Linked DNA regions of Acetivibrio cellulolyticus CD2. Each later gene encodes a partner of the first gene's protein in a complex. Links are inferred from orthologs where the notes say so. Each region holds a gene or a part of one and is shown in the gene's direction. Other genes may lie near its edges.

Evidence for each region.
Region 2: the proteins of secA (region 1) and secY are in contact, whole or in part, in a crystal structure (PDB 3DIN), measured with the Thermotoga maritima proteins. The link is inferred for Acetivibrio cellulolyticus CD2 from one-to-one orthologs. Residues at the interface, in WP_004082002.1 of Thermotoga maritima: Glu261, Ala262, Arg263, Lys300, Ala301, Arg302, Thr303, Ile304, Ile305, Leu323, Tyr324, Asp325, Pro326, Val329, Ser330, Tyr333, Ile336, Lys340, Phe345, Val349, Glu363, Phe364, Tyr374, Ser375, Gly376, Gly377, Glu393, Ile395, Thr482, Ser483; in WP_004081795.1 of Thermotoga maritima: Glu108, Gly109, Glu110, Glu111, Ala236, Glu237, Arg238, Arg239, Ile240, Thr241, Ile242, Gln243, Tyr244, Ala245, Arg246, Arg247, Val248, Thr249, Gly250, Arg251, Arg252, Val253, Tyr254, Gly256, Ala257, Ser258, Thr259, Tyr260, Leu261, Pro262.

What each region holds. Positions count from the first base shown.
Region 1 is NZ_JH556659.1:920,860-924,787, forward strand. What follows is about bases 613-3,928. They hold secA (preprotein translocase subunit SecA), read left to right. Parts: upstream 613-980; coding sequence 981-3,728; downstream 3,729-3,928. Other genes in these bases: ACECE_RS28760 (DUF5317 domain-containing protein), read left to right, coding at 613-957; ACECE_RS0224010 (bifunctional folylpolyglutamate synthase/dihydrofolate synthase), read left to right, coding at 3,898-3,928. Outside these bases: ACECE_RS0223995 (hypothetical protein), read left to right, coding at 1-285; more of ACECE_RS28760, read left to right, coding at 361-612. UniProt on the Escherichia coli protein: Required for protein export, interacts with the SecYEG preprotein conducting channel.
Region 2 is NZ_JH556653.1:1,598,627-1,608,085, reverse strand. The notes cover bases 5,910-8,820. They hold secY (preprotein translocase subunit SecY), read left to right. Parts: upstream 5,910-6,675; coding sequence 6,676-7,965; downstream 7,966-8,820. Other genes in these bases: map (type I methionyl aminopeptidase), read left to right, coding at 8,736-8,820; ACECE_RS0209035 (adenylate kinase), read left to right, coding at 8,088-8,735; rplO (50S ribosomal protein L15), read left to right, coding at 6,231-6,674; rpmD (50S ribosomal protein L30), read left to right, coding at 6,035-6,214; rpsE (30S ribosomal protein S5), read left to right, coding at 5,910-6,022. Outside these bases: rpsS (30S ribosomal protein S19), read left to right, coding at 46-330; rplV (50S ribosomal protein L22), read left to right, coding at 468-845; rpsC (30S ribosomal protein S3), read left to right, coding at 865-1,533; rplP (50S ribosomal protein L16), read left to right, coding at 1,533-1,970; rpmC (50S ribosomal protein L29), read left to right, coding at 1,960-2,163; rpsQ (30S ribosomal protein S17), read left to right, coding at 2,188-2,445; rplN (50S ribosomal protein L14), read left to right, coding at 2,470-2,838; rplX (50S ribosomal protein L24), read left to right, coding at 2,857-3,204; rplE (50S ribosomal protein L5), read left to right, coding at 3,234-3,776; ACECE_RS0209075 (type Z 30S ribosomal protein S14), read left to right, coding at 3,792-3,977; rpsH (30S ribosomal protein S8), read left to right, coding at 4,004-4,402; rplF (50S ribosomal protein L6), read left to right, coding at 4,570-5,118; rplR (50S ribosomal protein L18), read left to right, coding at 5,135-5,503; more of rpsE, read left to right, coding at 5,522-5,909; more of map, read left to right, coding at 8,821-9,459. UniProt on the Escherichia coli protein: The central subunit of the protein translocation channel SecYEG. Consists of two halves formed by TMs 1-5 and 6-10.

The sequences.
Region 1 (3,928 bases):
TATGAAGGAGAACTGACTGCTGCTCAACTCGGATGCTTAATTGAAAATCATGAGTTGAAGGTAAGTTCTACTCTTTTTTCAAGTATAAAATTTAGCAACTGTTCTTTTGATGTGTTTTCTGCTAGAACAAATATCAAGTCATGGATATTGTCTAATAAAAAAATGATAGAAATGGTAATATTCTTACCGTTTTTGTTTCTTATTCTGTTTGCTGATTTGAAAATATTGGCAAAAGATATCCTGTTGTATCGTTCAGATATATCTCCACCGGTTTGTATCAATTAAATAGTTCATTTTTTATTATATCAGAATTTGCTATTGTAATATGTATTTCACTCTATTTGAGTTAGAGGTGATATATTGCTTTACATTATTGTAATATTTTTTGCTTTATTGATTGGAGTCGCTATAAGCAGTTTTGCAGGAAGGCGACCAAGTATTTATAATATAAAGTTCAAGCATTCATGGCTATTATTACCGGGTGTGGCCTTACAAATTCTATCTAATATTGCTGAAGCAAAAGGGATAAAATTTGGTACCACTATTACTATTATGGTTAATGGATTGGTATTTGGTTTTGTATTTTTGGTAATTTGGATCAATAGAAGATATGTAGGACTTTGGTTTATAGGCTTAGGAGCTTTGTTAAATGCATTGGTAATGATGTTTAATGGTGGAAGAATGCCGGTAGATATAAGTCTTTTAAAGGATGAGCCATATCTGGCAAAGTCTGCTGACTTAGTACTAAGAGGTGCAGATAACAAACATGTAGTTATTAGTTCAATTACAAAGATCCCAATTTTTGCTGATATAATCCAGGTTCCTGGATTTTTGGGTTTGGGAATGCCATTAATAAGTATTGGAGATATTATTGTAGCAGTAGGGTTATTTGTATTATGTCTGCAGTTTTGTTTGTATTGTGAAAATATTCCGAAGAAGAATGATATAGCTTGTTAAAAAAATTTTTGGAGGTTTTATTTATGAGTGTTAAAAAAGTGATTGAAAAGATTATTGGAAGTTATAGTGACAGAGAACTTAAAAGAATCGTGCCCATTGTGGATAAGATAGATAGTTTCGAATCCGAAATAAAAGCATTAAGTGATGATCAGCTAAAAGGAAAAACACAGGAATTCAAAAAAAGGCTTGCAGAAGGTGAAACAACTAATGATATTCTTCCGGAAGCATTTGCTGTTATGAGGGAAGCATCCTGGAGAGTTCTCGGGATGAGACACTTTAAAGTTCAGCTTATTGGAGGTATTGTACTTCATCAGGGAAGAATAGCTGAAATGAGAACCGGAGAAGGTAAAACGCTTGTTGCTACACTTCCTGTATACCTCAATGCTCTTGAAGGTAAGGGAGTTCATGTTGTAACTGTAAATGACTACCTGGCAAAACGTGATAGTGAGTGGATGGGTAAGGTATACAACTTCCTGGGATTATCTGTAGGGCTTATTGTTCATGGCCTTGATAATAATGAAAGAAGAGCCGCTTATAATTGTGATATTACCTATGGAACAAATAATGAGTTTGGATTTGATTACCTCAGAGATAATATGGTTATATACAAGCAGGATATGGTACAAAGGGATTTACACTATGCAATAGTGGATGAAGTGGATAGTATTCTTGTCGATGAAGCTAGGACACCACTTATAATTTCAGGACCTGGGGATAAATCTACAGATCTTTATAAGACTGCAGATTCGTTTGTAAGAAGACTTAAAGTAAAGGTGTTTACACAACTAGATGATAAAGAGGATACTGATGATATAGAAGCTGATTATATTGTTGATGAAAAGGCCAATACTGCTACATTGACAGCAGATGGAGTGAGAAAGGCTGAGGCTTTTTTTGGAATTGAAAACCTCTCCGACTCAGATAATCTCACTATTTCACACCACATAAATCAAGCTTTAAGAGCCCACGGTATTATGAAGTTGGATAAGGATTATGTTGTTAAGGATGGAGAAATTATCATAGTAGACGAATTTACAGGACGTTTAATGTATGGAAGGCGCTACAGTGATGGTCTCCATCAGGCTATAGAAGCTAAGGAAGGTGTAAAGGTTGAAAGGGAGAGCAAAACACTTGCTACTATTACTTTCCAGAACTACTTCAGAATGTACACCAAGCTCTCAGGTATGACAGGTACTGCATTGACAGAAGAACAGGAATTTCAGGATATTTACAAACTGGATGTTGTAGTAATTCCCACAAATAAGTCAATTGCCAGGATTGATTTCCCTGATAGCGTTTATAAAAATGAAATGGGTAAATTTAATGCGGTTATAAATGATATAGTAGAGTGTAACAAGAAAGGACAGCCTGTGCTTATAGGTACTATATCCATTGAAAAATCCGAATTATTAAGTTCAATACTCAAAAAGAGGGGAGTTTCTCATCAGGTATTAAATGCCAAGTACCATGAGAAGGAAGCGGAAATTATTGCGCAGGCAGGTAAGTTTGGTGCAGTTACTATAGCAACCAATATGGCCGGCCGTGGTACCGACATAGTATTAGGCGGTAATGCGGAGTTTATGGCAAAACAGGAAATGAGAAAGAAAGGGTATCATGATGATCTGATTAATCAGGCTACAGGATTTAATGATACTGATGACCAGGAAATTTTGGCAGCAAGGGCTGTATATAGAGAGCTGTATGATGGTTTCAAGGATAAAATTAATGCGGAACGAGAAAAGGTAGTAGCGGCTGGCGGACTTCACATAATAGGTACAGAAAGACATGAATCAAGACGTATAGATAACCAGTTAAGAGGTAGAGCAGGGCGTCAGGGAGATGCAGGTTCTTCAAGGTTTTATATTTCTTTGGAAGATGACTTGATGAGGCTTTTCGGCTCGGATAGACTTACTGGAATAGTCAATGCTTTAGGTCTTGAGGACGATCAGGCTATCGAGCATAGAATGCTATCGAGTGCAATTGAAAATGCACAGAAAAAGGTAGAAGGAAAAAACTTTGGAATCAGAAAGAATGTACTTCAGTACGATGATGTAATGAATAAACAGAGAGAAGTAATATATTCTCAAAGAAGAAAGGTTTTGGACGGAGAAAGCTTGAAGGAAAGCTTCTTGAAGATGGTTGATGGTATTGCAGACAGTATAGTACACCTTTACTGCAGTGAAAGCCCGCATCCTGATAATTGGGACTGGGACAGCATTAGGTCATATGCAGAAGGTGCTTTTGTTCCTGTAGGTTCCTTGAATTTTTCAAAAGAAGAGATAGAAGTAATGACAAAGGATGACCTAAGAGAAAAAGTCCTTGAAATGATAACAAAAAGGTATGATGAAAAGGAAAATGAGTTTGGTTCTGAGCTTATGAGAGAACTTGAAAGGGTTGTGTTGCTTAGAATTGTCGACCAGAAATGGATGGATCACATCGATGCTATGGATCAGCTTAAGCATGGAATTCATTTAAGAGCATACGGGCAGAGAGACCCTGTTATAGAATATAAATTTGAAGGCTTTGACATGTTTGAAGAAATGAATAGAAATATTCAGTTTGAATCTGTAAAGGTAATTCTAAATACTCATTTAAACCGTGAACAGGCGGCACCAAAACGTGAAAAGGTTGCGGAACCTATGGAAACATCACATGGGGATGAGGTTAAAAAGCCGGTTGTTAAGAGTCAGAAGGATAGGATTGGCAGAAATGACTTGTGTCCTTGTGGCAGTGGCAAGAAGTATAAAAAATGCTGCGGCGAAAATGAATAATTGCTTTTGGTTATAAATTCAATTTAAATTATATTACTAAAATTGTGATGACTTTGGTCATCACAATTTTAGTATGAACCCGATAGTATTGTACTATATAGTGTGTGCTTATTAATGTATTATTTATAAATGACTTATATTATTTATCTTGGAGATGAGTGGTAGTAATATGAATTATGATGAAGCTTTAAACTATATTC
Region 2 (9,459 bases), on another replicon or contig:
ATATGAGCTGGACTCAAGTAGTAAATGAAAGGAGGACGTGGCTTAATGAGTAGATCAATTAAAAAGGGACCATTTGTACACGAAAAACTTCTTAAGAGAATAGAAGAAATGAATGCTCAAAACGAAAAGAAAGTTTTAAAGAGTTGGTCAAGAGCATCAACAATTTTCCCTCAGATGGTTGGACATACAATAGCTGTACATGATGGAAGAAAGCATGTACCTGTGTATATTTCAGAAGAAATGGTTGGACACAAACTCGGAGAATTTGCTCCAACAAGGACCTTTAAAGGACACGGAAACCACACTGAAAGGTCAACAGCATTAAAGTAAAAGTAATTCTACAATGAAAGGAGGAATTCCAATTGGCAGCAAAAGCAGCTAAAAAGGAACAAGCGGAACTTCTTGAAAATAAACAAAATTTATTAGAAGTTTATAACTCAAAACATACAAAATCAAAAAAGCCTGCAGTGCTTACAAAGGCTGAAAAGAAAGAATTAGGAATAGGTAAGGACCAAGGTAAAGCAATTTTAATGCATGCAAGAATATCTTCAAGAAAAGTTAAAATTGTAATGGATCTTATTAAAAATAAGAATATTGATGAGGCATATGCTATTTTGAGGTACACTCCAAAAGCAGCTTCAGAAATATTGTTCAAACTCTTAAGGTCAGCTGAATCAAATGCTACAAACAATAACAATCTTGACAGAGATAAATTGTATATAGCAGATGGATTTGCAAATCAAGGACCTACTTTAAAGAGAATTATGCCAAGAGCTCAAGGTAGAGCAAACAGGATCAGAAAAAGGACTAGTCACATAACATTAGTAGTTAAGGAAAGAAGCTAATAGAAAAGGAGGGTGGATAATGGGACAAAAGGTTAATCCTCATGGCCTAAGAATAGGTATAATAAAAGATTGGGATACCAAATGGTATGCTGGAAATAAGAACTTTAGTGATTTTCTTGTTGAAGATTTCAAAATAAGGAAGTTCATAAAAAAGAAGCTTTATACATCAGGAATTTCGAGAATTGAAATAGAAAGAGCTGCAAATAAAGTAAAAGTAAATGTAAATACTGCTAAACCAGGTCTTGTAATCGGTAAAGGTGGTGCAGGTATTGAAGAACTCAGGAAGCAGCTTGAAAAAATGACTCAGAAGAACGTATTGATAAACATTACTGAAATCAAGGTTCCTGAGTTGGATTCTCAAATAGTTGCTGAAAATATAGCATCTCAGCTTGAAAAAAGAATTTCATTCAGAAAAGCAATGAAACAAGCAATGACAAGGTCAATGAAACTTGGCGCTAAGGGTATAAAGACTCAAGTAGCAGGCCGTGTCGGTGGTGCAGAAATAGCAAGAACTGAACATTATCATGAAGGTACTATTCCACTTCAGACACTTAGAGCAGACGTAGATTATGGATTTGCTGAAGCAGATACAACCTACGGTAAATTAGGTGTTAAAGTGTGGATATACAAAGGTGAAGTTCTTCCAGCTGTCAAAAGGGAAAGAAAGACGGAAGGAGGAGATAAATAATGTTAATGCCTAAGAGAGTTAAACGTAGAAAAGTTCAAAGAGGAAGAATGAGAGGCGTAGCTACAAGAGGAAATACAGTTATAAATGGCGATTTCGGTTTACAAGCTACTGAACCAGCATGGATAACAAGCAATCAGATTGAAGCTGCCAGGGTCGCTTTGACACGTTTCATCAAAAGAGGCGGTAAGGTTTGGATAAAGATATTTCCAGACAAACCAGTAACATCAAAACCAGCTGAAACACGTATGGGTAGCGGTAAAGGATCACCTGAATATTGGGTGGCAGTAGTTAAACCAGGAAGAATCCTGTTTGAAATAGCTGGAGTGCCGGAAGAAACTGCAAGGGAAGCATTAAGACTTGCTATGCACAAACTTCCCATTAAGTGTAAATTCGTAGCACGTGAAGAAGAAGTGGGTGGTGAAGCAAATGAAAGCTAATGAGATAAGGGATAAATCACAGGATGAATTAGTAAAAGAGCTCGGGGAATTAAAGTCGGAGCTGTTTAAATTGAGATTTCAACATGCTACCAACCAACTTGAAAACCCTATGAAGCTTAAGGACGTTAAGAAGTCAATTGCTCGCATAAAGACCGTAATGAGGGAAAGAGAGTTAAAGGGTATAGAAGCCTAATACCTTGAAGGGAGGTAAATTCAATTGGAAGAAAGAGCATTGAGGAAAACAAGAGTTGGTAAAGTTACCAGCGATAAAATGGATAAGACAATTGTTGTTAGCATAGAAAGTTCTGTTAAACATCCACTTTATAAGAAGTTTATAAAAACAACTTATAAACTTAAGGCTCATGATGAAAAAAATGAGTGTAAAGTTGGAGATAAAGTTAAAGTTATGGAAACCAGACCTCTTAGTAAGGATAAGAGATGGAGACTGGTAGAAATTATTGAAAGAGCTCGTTAGTAATGATCGAAAGGAGGTTTAACCATGATTCAAGTACAATCAACTCTTAAGGTTGCTGATAACACAGGGGCGAAGAAGATAATGTGCATTAAAGTGCTTGGTGGTTCCTGGAGAAAGTATGCCAATATAGGAGATGTAATCGTTGCTTCGGTTAAAGATGCAACACCCGGTGGTGTTGTTAAAAAAGGCGATGTAGTTAAATGCGTTATAGTTCGTACAAAAAGAGGCGTTAGAAGAGCAGACGGTTCATATATAAAATTTGATGAGAATGCTGCAGTTATTATAAAAGATGATAAGAATCCAAGGGGAACACGTATATTTGGCCCTGTTGCAAGAGAATTAAGGGATAATGAATATATGAAAATTTTGTCCCTCGCACCAGAAGTATTATAAGGGAGGAGGCGGCTTACATTGAACAGTAAGATCCATGTAAAAAAAGGAGACACTGTTATCGTATTAAACGGTAAAGATGAGAGCAAGAAAGGAAAAGTGCTTGCGGTTTATCCAGATAACGGAAGAGTTTTAGTAGAAGGCGTTAACATGTCTACAAAACACAAGAAACCAAAATCACAGACTCAACAAGGTGGAATTATTCATCAGGAGTCACCTATACACAGCTCAAAAGTTATGCTAGTGTGTCCTAGATGCGGAAAGCCGACAAGAGTTGGTAAAAAAGTTTTGGAAAGTGGCGAAAAAGATAGAGTATGCAAAAAGTGTAATGAAGTTATAGATACTATTAAGGAAGTTAAAAAGGGATAGAAATACTCTTTTTGAAAGGAGGTTTATAAATGCCAAGTTTGAAAGACAAATATGTTAAAGAAGTTGCACCAGCTTTAAAAGAAAAGTTTAAATATACAAGTGCAATGCAGATACCCAAATTGGAAAAGATAGTTTTAAATATGGGTGTAGGCGATGTTAAGGAAAATGCAAAGGCATTAGATGCTGCTGCTAATGACATGGCTCTTATAACAGGACAAAAGCCTATTATAACAAAGGCGAAAAAGTCAGTTGCAGCTTTTAAGCTGAGACAAGGAATGAATATAGGTTGTAAGGTAACTCTTAGAGGGAATATGATGTATGAGTTTGCTTATAGACTTTTATATATTGCCCTACCAAGAGTTAGAGATTTTAGAGGTGTTCCGGTAAATTCTTTTGACGGTAGAGGTAATTACTCAATGGGAGTAAAAGATCAGCTTATTTTCCCTGAAATAGATTACGATAAAGTCGAAAAGATAAGAGGAATGGATATAACATTCGTTACAACGGCTCAGAACGATGAAGAAGCAAGAGAGCTTCTTAAGTTGCTCGGTATGCCGTTTAGCCAGAGCTAAAGGAGGGATTAGAGCGTGGCAAAAAAATCAATGGTTATAAAGCAGCAAAGAGCGCCTAAGTTTAAGACAAGAGCTTATAATAGATGTAAATTATGTGGAAGGCCACATGCCTATATCAGGAAATTCGGAATATGCCGTCTTTGCTTCAGGGAGCTGGCTTACAAAGGTCAGATACCTGGTGTTAGAAAAGCAAGTTGGTAGTAAACTTACGAAAGGAGGTTAAACATATGCAAGTGACTGATACCATAGCAGATATGTTGACCAGGATAAGAAATGCTAGTTCTGCAAAACATGTTACAGTTGATATACCAGCTTCTAATTTGAAGAGGTCTATAGCAGGTATTCTATTAGAAGAAGGTTTTATAAAGAGTGTTGAAGAAATTGATGATGGTAAACAGGGAATAATGAGAATTTCTCTAAAATATACCGGAAATAAGCAAAATATTATTACAGGTATAAAGAGAATCAGTAAACCTGGTCTTAGAGTTTACACAGGCAAGGGAGAAGTACCTAAAGTACTTGGAGGCCTGGGAATAGCTATAATTTCAACTTCAAAAGGTATTATGACAGACAAGAAGGCTCGTAAGGAAGGCGTTGGAGGAGAAGTTTTAGCATTCGTATGGTAATATTGATACCCAAATGTAAATTAGATAAATTTGATGAGATGCTGTTTGACTTGAATAGCAAATCGTAAATTTATCTTTACAGTTGAGTATCTAAAGGAATATTAGATTCTGAAAAGAGTTTCCGATAAGATTCGGAACTCTCAATATTAAGAACAGGAGGCAAAAAGATGTCAAGAATTGGCAGAATGCCCGTAACTATACCAGCCGGAGTAGATGTAAAGCTTAAAGATAATACTTTGACTGTTAAAGGGGCAAAAGGAACTTTAGAAAAAGAATTTCATAAAGATATGACAATTAAGATTGAAAATGGTAAGATATTAGTTGAAAGACCATCCGATGAAAAACAACATAGAGCTCTTCACGGTTTAACAAGGTCTTTAATAAACAACATGGTTACTGGAGTAACTCAAGGTTTTGAAAAAGCATTGGATATAAACGGTGTTGGATACAGAGCACAAAAGCAAGGAAAGAAATTAGTTCTTACTTTAGGATACTCCCATCCTGTTGAAATGGAAGAACCTGCAGGAATAACTGTTGATGTACCTGCTCAAAACAAGATTATTGTTAAAGGTATAGACAAACAGGTAGTGGGCGAATTTGCTGCTAAAATAAGAAGCAAGAGAGAGCCTGAACCATATAAGGGTAAGGGTATCAAGTACGAAACTGAAATTATCAGACGCAAAGAGGGTAAAACCGGCGGTAAGGGTAAGAAGTAAAAAGGAGTGAGACTAAATGATAACAAAACCTGGTTCTAATATAGCTAGAGTTAGAAAGCACGCAAGAGTACGTAAAAAGGTAGTTGGAACTACTGAACGTCCACGTTTGAACGTATTTAGAAGTTTAAGCAATATGTACGCTCAGATTATAGATGATTCCACAGGAAAGACTCTTGTATCAGCTTCAACGCTGGACAAAGAAATTAAAGGTAAACTTAGCTTTTGTGGAAATAAGGATGCAGCCAAAGAAGTTGGTAAGTTGGTAGCTACTAAAGCTTTAAATAGCGGAATTAAGAAAGTCGTGTTTGATAGAGGCGGTTATATATACCACGGACGTGTAAAAGAATTAGCAGAAGCTGCTAGAGAAGCAGGCTTAGAGTTTTAGTAGAAGGAGGGAGAACAATTGCAACGTATTGATGCCAGTGTATTGGAGTTAAAAGAAAAAGTAGTAAACATCGGTCGTGTTACCAAGGTTGTTAAGGGTGGTAGAAACTTCCGTTTCAGTGCTTTGGTTGTTGTTGGTGACGAAAACGGGCATGTAGGCGCTGGAATGGGTAAAGCTGCTGAAATACCTGATGCTATCAGAAAAGGTATAGAAGATGCTAAGAAGAATCTAATAAAAGTGCCTTTAGTTGAGTCAACAATTCCACACGAGGTAACTGGAGAATATGGTGCTGGTAAAGTATTAATTAAGCCAGCAGGAGAAGGTACTGGAGTTATAGCTGGTGGACCTGTAAGAGCGGTTCTTGAACTCACAGGGATTCGTGATATAAGGACAAAGTCTTTAGGATCAAATAATCCTATAAATATGGTTCACGCTACTATTGAAGGACTTTCACGTTTGAAGACAGTAGAAGAAGTGGCTAAACTCAGAAATAAAACTGTAGAAGAAGTATTAGGTTAGGAGGGAACTCTAGTGGCTAAGCTTAAAATTACTTTGGTAAAGAGTACCAATAAACTTAAAGATGGTCAGTTAGCTACTGTGAAAGCTTTAGGATTGAGAAAGATAAGATCCGTAGTTGAGCAACAGGACAATGAACAAATTAGAGGAATGATAAAAAAAGTAGAACATGTTTTATCAGTAGAAGAAGTTTAAAAAGGAGGTGTAATCCATGAAGTTGTTTGAATTACAGCCTGCACCAGGTTCATCAAAAGCTCCTAAAAGAAAAGGCAGAGGTGTCGGTACAGGTAATGGAAAAACTGCAGGCAAAGGTCATAAAGGACAAAATGCACGTGCAGGTGGTGGGGTAAGACCTGGTTTCGAAGGTGGACAGATGCCTCTCTATAGAAGAATTCCAAAGAGAGGATTTAACAATAAGTTGTTTGCGAAAGTATATGCTGAGGTAAATGTATCAGATCTAAATGCTTTCGAAAACGGTACAGTTATAACACCTGAAGTATTAATTGAAAAAGGACTTGTAAAGAAAGTCGTTGATGGAGTTGCAATCTTAGGAAATGGCGAGCTTAGTAAGAAACTTACAGTTAAAGCAGCAAGATTTACGAAGACGGCTTCAGAGAAAATTGAGGCTGCGGGAGGAAAGGCCGAGGTGATATAATATGGGTGGAATGCTTGAAACTATAAAAAATGCCTTTAAAATTCCCGATTTAAGAAGAAAAATGCTTATAAGTTTGGTTATACTTATTATATTCAGGTTAGGTTCTCACGTACCTGTACCTGGAATGATTGCATCAAAACTTAAAGAATTAGCTGGTACTGGAACAATATTCGGCTTCTTCGATATAGTCTCGGGCGGTGCATTTTCAAATGCCACAATATTTGCGATGAGCATAACACCATATGTAAACTCTTCGATCATTATGCAGCTTTTAACCGTAGCAATTCCGAAACTTGAACAACTTGCTAAGGAAGGCGAAGAAGGCAGAAAGATTATAGGTAGATATATTAGGTATGGAACAGTTGTTTTAGCTTTCTTGCAAGCAACTGGACTATATTTTGGACTCAGAGGCGCAGTTTCAAACCCAGGAGTGTTTGCATTTGCCACTATTACATTGTCTTTCACTGCAGGTACTGCGTTCCTGATGTGGCTAGGAGAACAGTTAACCGAGTATGGCATAGGAAATGGTATTTCGCTTTTGATTTTTGGTGGTATTGTTTCCAGGGCGCCTCAAGGTGCTTGGGCACTATGGAGTAACTTTAAAATGGGTAAGTTTGGTGGAACCGGAATTCTTGGAGTTCTTGGACTCGCAGCTGTACTTTTCGTGTTCTTACTTATAATAGCTTTAGTTGTTTGGATACAACAGGCTGAAAGAAGAATACCAGTACAGTATGCAAAGAGAGTTGTAGGTAGAAAGATGTACGGCGGACAGAGTACACACATACCTATCAAGGTTAATCTTGCCGGCGTTATTCCGATCATATTTGCTATGTCTTTTGTTGCATTACCATCAACATTGGTTGGGTTCTTTGCACCAACCTCGGAAAATTGGATTGTGAAATATTTTAGAAATATGCAAAGCCATATTGAAATATCAATATTGTCTGGTTTATTGATAATGTTCTTTACATTCTTCTATACGTATATCCAGTTCAATCCTGTTGAACTTGCAAACAATATGAAGAAGAACGGTGGATTTATACCTGGAATAAGACCTGGTAAGCCTACATCAGATTACATTACTAAAGTTTTAAATAGAATTACATGGTTCTCAGCATTATTCCTTGCGGTGATTCAGATTTTCCCATCTGTAGTTGGGGCTATAACTCATATTGATAACGTTTGGTTTTCTGGAACCAGCGTTTTGATCCTTGTTGGTGTTGCATTAGATACTGTTAAACAGATTGAATCACAGATGTTGATGAGACACTATAAAGGATTTTTAGAGTAAGATTATGTAGACATACAGACCACAAAAAAAGTACATTTGTAAAACATTTGTCAGAAATGAATATAATGTTTTGCAAAAGTACTATATAGATCTTTGTGATTTGCGTATTTTGGAGGCAAGAGATGAAAGTTGTACTATTAGGTGCCCCCGGTTCAGGTAAGGGGACACAGGCAGTAAATATTTCAGAGTGGTATAAGATACCTCATATATCTACAGGAGATATATTCAGAAGCAATATAAAGAATGGCACTGAACTTGGAAAGAAAGCCAAAGAATATATTGATAAGGGATTACTTGTACCTGATGAAGTTACAATTGATATAGTAAGCGACAGACTGAAACAGTCTGACTGCGAAAAGGGTTTTATACTTGACGGCTTTCCTAGGACGGTTTATCAGGCGGAGAAGCTTGATGAAATCCTTAATGAAATGGGAGCTACCTTGGACGTAGTATTGAATATCGAAGTTCCGGATAGTGAAATAATCACAAGGATGGGCGGCCGTAGAGTATGTACAAAGTGTGGAATGAGCTACCATGTAGTTTTCAATCCACCAGCAGAGGGAAATGTTTGTAAAAATTGTGGTGAAGTTGTTATTCAAAGAGAAGATGACAGGGAAGAAACTGTACTTCAGAGACTTTCAACTTATCATAAGCAAACTGAACCTCTTATTGAGTATTATGAGAAAGATAACAAGCTTGTCACTGTTGAAGGACAAGATAATATCGATGATACTACGAGCTGTGTAAAAAAAGCTTTAGGTGGAATGTAAATGATATCGATAAAAACAAAAAATGAGTTGGATCTTATGAGAAAGGCTGGGGAAGTTGTAGCGCTTGCTCATAAGAAAGTTGAAGAGTCTATAAAGCCTGGTGTTACGACTTTAGAACTGGATAGGATTGTAGAAGAAGTCATCAGAAAAAGTGGTGCAATACCTTCTTTTAAAGGTTACAAGTGTCCGTACCCAGGTGGAATAGACTATCCTTCAAGTATATGCGCTTCAGTAAATAATGAAGTTGTACATGGGATTCCAGGTTTAAGGGAATTAAAAGATGGCGATATTATAAGTATTGATATCGGTGCATATTTAAACGGATTTCATGGTGATGCTGCAAGGACCTTTGCTGTAGGTAAAATATCTCCTGAAGCTGAAAAGCTTATTGAAGCAACAAAACAAAGCTTCTTTGAGGGGATAAAAAATGCAGTAGAGGGAAACAGAATAATTGATATATCTTCTGCTATAGAGGACTACATAGCTTCCAATGGATACACTGTTGTCCGGGAATATGTAGGGCATGGTATTGGCAGGGAAATGCACGAAGAGCCTCAGATACCAAATTACCGTAGCAGGGAAAGAGGTCCAAGGTTACAACATGGTATGACACTAGCTGTCGAACCGATGGTTAATGAAGGTACTTACAGAGTTGAGCTTCTCAAAAATAAATGGACGGTTGTAACTGCAGACGGTATGCTTTCGGCCCACTATGAAAATACAA